DNA from 2 places in the Enterobacter sp. fkY84-1 genome. Region 2 is predicted to be linked to the other one. Evidence: predicted binding sites of a transcription regulator. Region 2 holds the regulator's gene; the other holds the start of a gene.

Region 1 (3,482 bases), 1.3 Mb from region 2:
AGCGTTCAGCTTGCGGCGCACGGACTTACGGCGCAGATGCTGCCCCGGCATGATAAAGGTGCGGCCAACGTAGCGGTTCTTCACGAAGCCCTGACGGTATGGCTTATCCAGAATGCGGGCGATCTCCAGCGCGATATCGCAGGAGGTTTCCGGGATAGGAATCACCACGTCGATGTCGAGATCGTCCCACTCGCGGGCAATCTTCTCGCCGAGCTTCGTGCCCATGTTGACGCGCGCGCTGTAGACGGAAATCTTGTCGATGAACGAATCCGGACGGGCAAAATAGACGTATTCAAACAGGCACGGGTTGCTGACCGGGTTGTCGGCACACTGACGGGTGAACAGCTGGCCCTTCTCGGTGATGTAGACCGCTTCGCCCGGCGCAACGTCGCGCAGGAATTCGAAGCCCAGGGTATCCAGCGCCACGCTCTCCGAGGCAACCATATATTCGGTACGGCCATCGCCGAGGTCGCGCTTGCCGAGCACCAGCGGACGAATGCCGTTTGGATCGCGGAAGGCCACCATGCCGTGACCGATGATCATCGCCACGCAGGCGTACGCGCCGCGGATCTGACGGTTTGTCGCGGCAATCGCGGCAAAAATGTTGTCCGCTTCCAGCGGATAGTGACGGAAGTTATCCAGCTCGCTGGCGAACACGTTGAGCAGGATTTCAGAATCAGAGGTGGTGTTAATGTGGCGACGTTTCTCTTCGAACAGCTTTTTACGCAGCTCATGCGCGTTGGTCAGGTTGCCGTTATGGGCAAGGGTGATGCCATACGGTGAGTTGACGTAGAAAGGCTGTGCCTCAGAGGCGCTGGAACTGCCAGCGGTAGGATAACGAACGTGACCGATCCCCATATTACCTTGCAGACGCTGCATATGGCGGGCTTCAAACACATCGTTTACCAGGCCATTCGCCTTGCGTAAACGGAAGCAGTTGTTTGCATCAATGGTGATGATACCCGCAGCATCCTGTCCACGGTGCTGAAGCACCGTTAACGCGTCATAAATCGACTGGTTTACCGGCATGAAACCGGCGATACCGACAATACCGCACATTCGTCTTTTCCTCGTTAAGCCACATCTCAGGGTTTATGCCCTGGGCAAAAAACTCGACGAGCTTTGCAGATAGTCAAAGAACCATCTGATGATGAAGCTGAACTCTGGAATGAGCTGCGATTTCTGCCAGTCTTCACTTTTGGAGAACCCGGTAAAGGTATCCAGGAAGAACAGGATCGCGGCCACAATCAGCACGCCTCGCAACGCCCCGAAACAGATCCCGAGTACCCTGTCCGTTCCTGACAGACCGGTTTTCTCGACCAGCTGACCTATCACGTAATTGACGATAGCGCCGACAATCAGCGTTGCGATAAACAGCACCGCGATAGCGATTCCATTTCGGACCAGTTCATCTTCAAAGCCCGTGAACCAGACAGACAGGTAAGTGTAGTAATGACTGGCGACAAAGAAAGCACAACCCCAGGTCACCAGCGATAACGCTTCACGAACAAAGCCACGGATCAGGCTAACCAGACAGGAAAAACCAATCACCGCAATGATGGCGTAATCAATCCAGACCATATGTGTCCCACGATTAAACGCCCTGTCATCCAGTTCGGGGCGAATTCTAACAGAAAAAGAAAACGTTTGCGTAGAGATTTCCTTCCCGCGCGTAAATAAAAAAGGCGCTGAAAAAATGTTCAACGCCGTGGCTTATCGCCTCTCTCTTACAGGAGCAGGTCGTGCTTAGTTCGCGCTGTAGCCCATCACCACACCGCTCAGGCCGGAGATCTGCTTCAGCTCACCCAGCGACCCTTTCAGTTTGTCTTTAGACGCTTCTGGCCCCACGAGGATACGGGTAATTTTACCCTGCACCGGCGTGGAAGGTGAAGTGTAAACACGATATCCCGCACTGCGCAGTTTACCCACCACCTCATTCACCTTGTCCGCATTTTTCAGCGCACCGAGCTGCACCACGTAGGCTTTGCCCGTTGGGGCAGCAGCGTCCTGCTGCGTCGGTTTTGCTGGCGGAGGCGTCTCTGACGCTGCGGCGAGCTGTTCTGCCGCTTTATCACGCTGCGGTTTCGGCTGCGGCTTCTCAACCGGCTTCGGTTTTTCAACCGGTTTAGGCTGCTCGACCGGCACAGGATCGATATCGCTGTTGCTCGTGGCCGCCAGGCGAGACGGATCGAGCGACGGTGCGGCGGCATCCCCCGCGCGCACCTCTTCCGCCGCCCCTTCCGGAGGCTGAGCAGGCAGCGCCTGCGTCGCCGCGGGCAGCATATCCGGCTCATCGCGGTCGCCCGGTTTCGGCACCAGCGGAATCGCGGCAAACTCATCCTGATAATGCTTTTTCTGCCCGTCGAGCAGCCCGGGAAGAATAATCACCCCGAGCGCGACCAGCACAATGGTTCCTGTTAAACGGTTCTGAAACTTACTCGCCACCGGTTCTCCCCGCGTCCATCACTTCCATGACATGTGCCACCGTGTGGAATGAACCACACACCAGCACGGTATCTTCTGGTTTAGCCTCCGCCATCGCGGCATGCCAGGCCTGCGCCACACTACTGTAGATTGCGCCTTTGCCGAGATGTTCCATCAGCTGCTCAGCCGTCGCGCCGCGTGGCCCCTCCAGAGGAGCACAATACCAGCTATCGACCACACTCTCCATGCAGGCCAGCGTCCCGCCGATATCTTTATCATGAAGCATACCGATAACCGCCAGCACGCGCCCGGTTTTTGGTAACGATTTGAGACGTCCCGCGAGATACGCCGCCGCGTGGGGGTTGTGCGCCACATCCAGAATCAGGCGCGGTGACTCGCTCACAATCTGGAAACGTCCTGGCAGAATCGCGTTTTGTATACCCTCGCGGATCGCCTGTTCGCTGACCGCGAGGCCGCTGGCGCGCAGTGCCGCCAGCGCGGTTGCCGCGTTTGGCTGCGGGACCTGCGGCAGCGGCAGGTTATCCAGCGCCCCCTGCGCGTCGCTAAAGCGCCAGCCGTTGTCCTGAACCTCATACTGCCAGTCAACGCCGCGGCGCAGCAGCTGTGCGCCCTTTTCGTTCGCCACGTCAGCAATGGTGTGCGGCATGTCCGGCTCGCCCACCACGGCAGGTTTATTTGCCCGGAAAATACCGGCCTTCTCGCGGCCAATGCTTTCACGATCGGGCCCCAGCCAGTCGATATGATCCAGCGCGATGCTGGTCACTACCGCCACGTCTGCATCGACGATATTGGTCGCATCAAGACGTCCGCCAAGACCAACCTCAAGGATCACCACATCCAGCTGCGCCTGTTTAAACAGCCACAGGGCCGACAGGGTACCGTATTCAAAATAGGTTAATGAGATCTCTCCGCGCGCGGCTTCAATTTCCGCGAACGACGCCGTATGCGCGGATTCCGGCAGCTCGCGGTTCTGCACACGAACCCGCTCGGTGTAGCGTACCAGGTGTGGAGAGCTGTAAACGCCAACCCTGTAACCC
Region 2 (3,482 bases):
CAGGGGAGAGGCCCACCAGCGGCATAATGGTGGCGAAAATACGGTTTGTGCGGTTAGCCGGGTAGTAGTCGGTCACCAGCGCCTGCCAGGTCACCGCCGCGGCACAGACGCCCACGGCCTGAACGAAGCGCAGTACCAGCAGCCAGGTAGCATCGCGCACCCACAGCATCCCCAGGCAGCCCACGGCAAAAATGGCCAGACCCAGCAGCAGTACCGGTTTACGGCCGAAGCGATCCGAGAGGGGTCCCCAGAGCAGTTGGGCGAAAGCAAAACCGGCAAGGAACAGGCTCAGGCTGGCGCTGATGGCCGCGGCAGGGGTTTGCAGGTCTTCCTGCATCGCGGCAAACGCGGGCAGGTACATGTCGGTGGCCAAAAAGCCCAGCACGCTTAAGCCGCCGAGCCAGACTAAAAATCCTTTCCTGGGTTGCATTCTTTTATTCTCCTGAGGAGGCAGGTGTACGTTGGCGCAGAGTGTAGGGAGTGCAAAGCGGCTTGTGAAACGCTAATATTTGGCGGGTGCATTCAAATTTTTTGCAGGCAGAAAATGTGGTCAGATTATTCGCTTGAAGTGGTCGATGCTGTTGCGCGTAACGGCAGCTTTAGCGGTGCAGCGCAGGAGTTGCACCGCGTCCCTTCGGCCATCAGCTACACGGTGCGTCAGCTTGAGGAGTGGCTGGCGGTTCCGCTGTTTGAACGGCGGCATCGCGACGTGGAATTAACGCCCGCCGGAGCATGGTTTTTGAAAGAAGGGCGTTCTGTTATCAAAAAAATGCAGATCACCCGCGAACAGTGTCAGCAGATCGCCAACGGCTGGCGGGGGCATCTCGCCATCGCGGTAGATAACATCGTGAAGCCGGAACGCACCCGACAAATGATCGTGGATTTCTATCGTCATTTCTCTGACGTCGAGCTACGGGTCTCGCAGGAGGTGTTCAACGGCGTCTGGGATGCGCTGGCGGACGGCAGGGCGGAGATGGCGATTGGCGCGACGCAGGCGATCCCGGTCGGGGGACGTTACGCCTTTCGCGACATGGGTATGCTGAGCTGGAAATGCGTGGTGGCCAGCGATCATCCTCTGGCAGCGATGGAAGGTCCGCTGAGCGACGATACGCTGCGCAACTGGCCGTCGCTGGTGCTGGAGGATACGTCCCGTTCATTGCCCAAGCGTATCACCTGGCTTCTGGATAACCAGCGGCGGGTGGTGGCTCCTGACTGGGAATCATCGGCGACGTGCCTCAGCGCCGGGCTGTGCGTCGCGATGGTGCCCGCTCATTTTGCGCGTCCGCGCATCGATACCGGAGAATGGGTTGAACTGACGCTGGAGAATCCTTTCCCGGACGCGGCCTGCTGCCTGACCTGGCAACAAAATGATGTCTCGCCCGCCATGGCCTGGCTGCTGGATTATCTGGGGGACAGCGAAACCCTAAACCGGGAATGGTTACGGGAGCCAGCGTAGCTGGCCCCGTCAAGGGATTAACGACGGTAGTCGCGGAACGGACCGTCCGCAACGGAACGGCGTTCAATCAGGCGCGGGTGAACTTCAATGGACTGCGACTCTTCGCGCTTGTTGACGATCCTGTCCAACAGCATATTGAAGGCCGTTTCGCCCAGCGAATCTTTTGGCTGGTGAATGGTTGTCAGCGCCGGGGTGAAAAAGCGCGCGTTACGCACGTTGTCATACCCGATCACGGAAATATCCTGCGGTACGCGCAGACCCAGCTCATCGGCGGCGCAGAGTGCGCCCATGGCCATGATGTCACCACCGCAGAAAACGGCGGTCGGGCGGTGCTGCTGGGAAACGATCTGCTGCATCGCGCGGTAGCCTGATTCCGGCTCAAAGTCGCCCTGCACGATCCAGTTTTCCGGCACGGTGATGAGCGCTTCTTCCATCGCTTTCATAAAACCGGCCAGACGGCCCGCGCCGGTGTTACGCTCCAGCGGACCGGGGATCACGCCAATCTCGCGGTGACCGCGTTCGATCAGGTAACGACCCGCCATGTAACCGCCTTCGAAGGCGTTGTCGATGACGGAGTCGGTGAAGTCCGCGCGCGCTTCACCCCAGTCCATGACCACCATGGGGATATGGCGATACTCTTCCAGCATCGACAGCACGGATTCCGGGTACTCGGAACACATGACCAGCAGGCCATCGACGCGCTTTTGCGCCATCATCGACAGGTAGGCGCGCTGTTTTTCTATGCTGTTCCACGCGTTGCCCAGAATCAGGGTATAGCCTTTCTGGAAGCAGTTCTTCTCTACCGCTTCTATGATCTCGGCAAAATAGGCCGCTTCACTGCTGGTCGCCAGCAATCCAATGGATTTGGTGTGATTAACCTTGAGGCTGCGCGCAACCGCACTTGGCGAATAGTGCAGCTCTTTGATTGCTGCCCAGACGGCGTTGCGCGTCTCTTCCGCCACAAAGCGGGTTTTGTTAATTACATGTGATACGGTTGTAGTGGAAACGTTTGCGCGTTTTGCTACGTCTTTAATTGTTGCCATTAAATGTCACTCCAGACCATATCCTAAACTCCTGAAAAACTTGAAGGTAAACGTTTGCCTTCTCTCACCCTTATCACGCAATCTTGAATTGCGGCACGCCGGGAAAACGACACGGGACGTCAGGAGGGGGTCAATGGCCGGTACGCTAATAAATTTAGCGTGGAATTTTGTCCTATCTTGATGAAAAGGGGAAGAGGTAAAGTGTTTATCAGCCTAAATCCAGGAAGATTTTTGACGTAAATTATGCAAAAATGAGCAGGCTCACTTTTCGTGGGGGGATTAAAAGGAGAAAAATTGATGAGTTCCGATCTGAAGTTTTCGCTGTTCACCACCGTGGTTGTGCTGGCTCTGATTGTCGCGGCGGGTCTGACGGCCGCGCTGCACTGATTTACGCGGAGGGAGAGCCTTCTCCCTCCCGCTCCCCCCGATTGTTACTCCTAAGGCAAAAATCTTTTGCCATTTTGTTAACTTCTCATTTTTTGTGATTGATGTCATGCTTTCCGCTTCTTTGTTCTGTGTCACCACATGACACGGCATCCGGAGTTGACGCATGAAAATCAATTTTCCCCTGCTGGCCCTGGCGATTGGCGCTTTTGGGATTGGCACCACTGAATTTTCCCCGATGGGGTTACTGCCCGTTATCGCCCGCGGCGTGGACGTCTCGATCCCTGCGGCCGGCATGTTAATCAGCGCCTACGCCATTGGCGTGATGGTGGGGGCGCCGCTGATGACGCTTCTTCTTTCACACCGCGCGCGCCGCAATGCGCTGATTTTCCTGATGGCGATTTTCACCCTCGGCAACGTGCTTTCGGCCATTTCGCCGGACTACACCACGTTGATGCTTTCGCGTATTCTGACCAGCCTTAACCACGGCGCGTTCTTTGGGCTGGGGTCGGTTGTGGCGGCAAGCGTGGTGCCGAAACACAAGCAGGCCAGCGCCGTAGCCACCATGTTTATGGGCCTGACCATCGCTAACATCGGCG

What was found. Region 2 encodes PurR, which represses purine synthesis genes. Its sites were predicted from a motif close to CANGCAAACGTTTGCNTG; they were not measured.
Region 1: cvpA (colicin V production protein) is a predicted target of PurR. The motif match lies at 1,637-1,654, and genes of this name have one in related genera.

What each region holds. Positions count from the first base shown of each region.
Region 1 is NZ_CP169393.1:3,312,862-3,316,343, forward strand. Features, by position in the region: gene purF (amidophosphoribosyltransferase) at 1-1,059, opposite strand, end outside; gene cvpA (colicin V production protein) at 1,093-1,581, opposite strand; gene dedD (cell division protein DedD) at 1,747-2,445, opposite strand; gene folC (bifunctional tetrahydrofolate synthase/dihydrofolate synthase) at 2,435-3,482, opposite strand, start outside.
Region 2 is NZ_CP169393.1:1,970,126-1,973,607, forward strand. Features, by position in the region: gene punC (purine nucleoside transporter PunC) at 1-430, opposite strand, end outside; gene punR (DNA-binding transcriptional activator PunR) at 545-1,456, shown strand; gene purR (HTH-type transcriptional repressor PurR) at 1,474-2,499, opposite strand; gene cydH (cytochrome bd-I oxidase subunit CydH) at 2,797-2,886, shown strand; gene ACEPLT_RS09415 (MFS transporter) at 3,050-3,482, shown strand, end outside.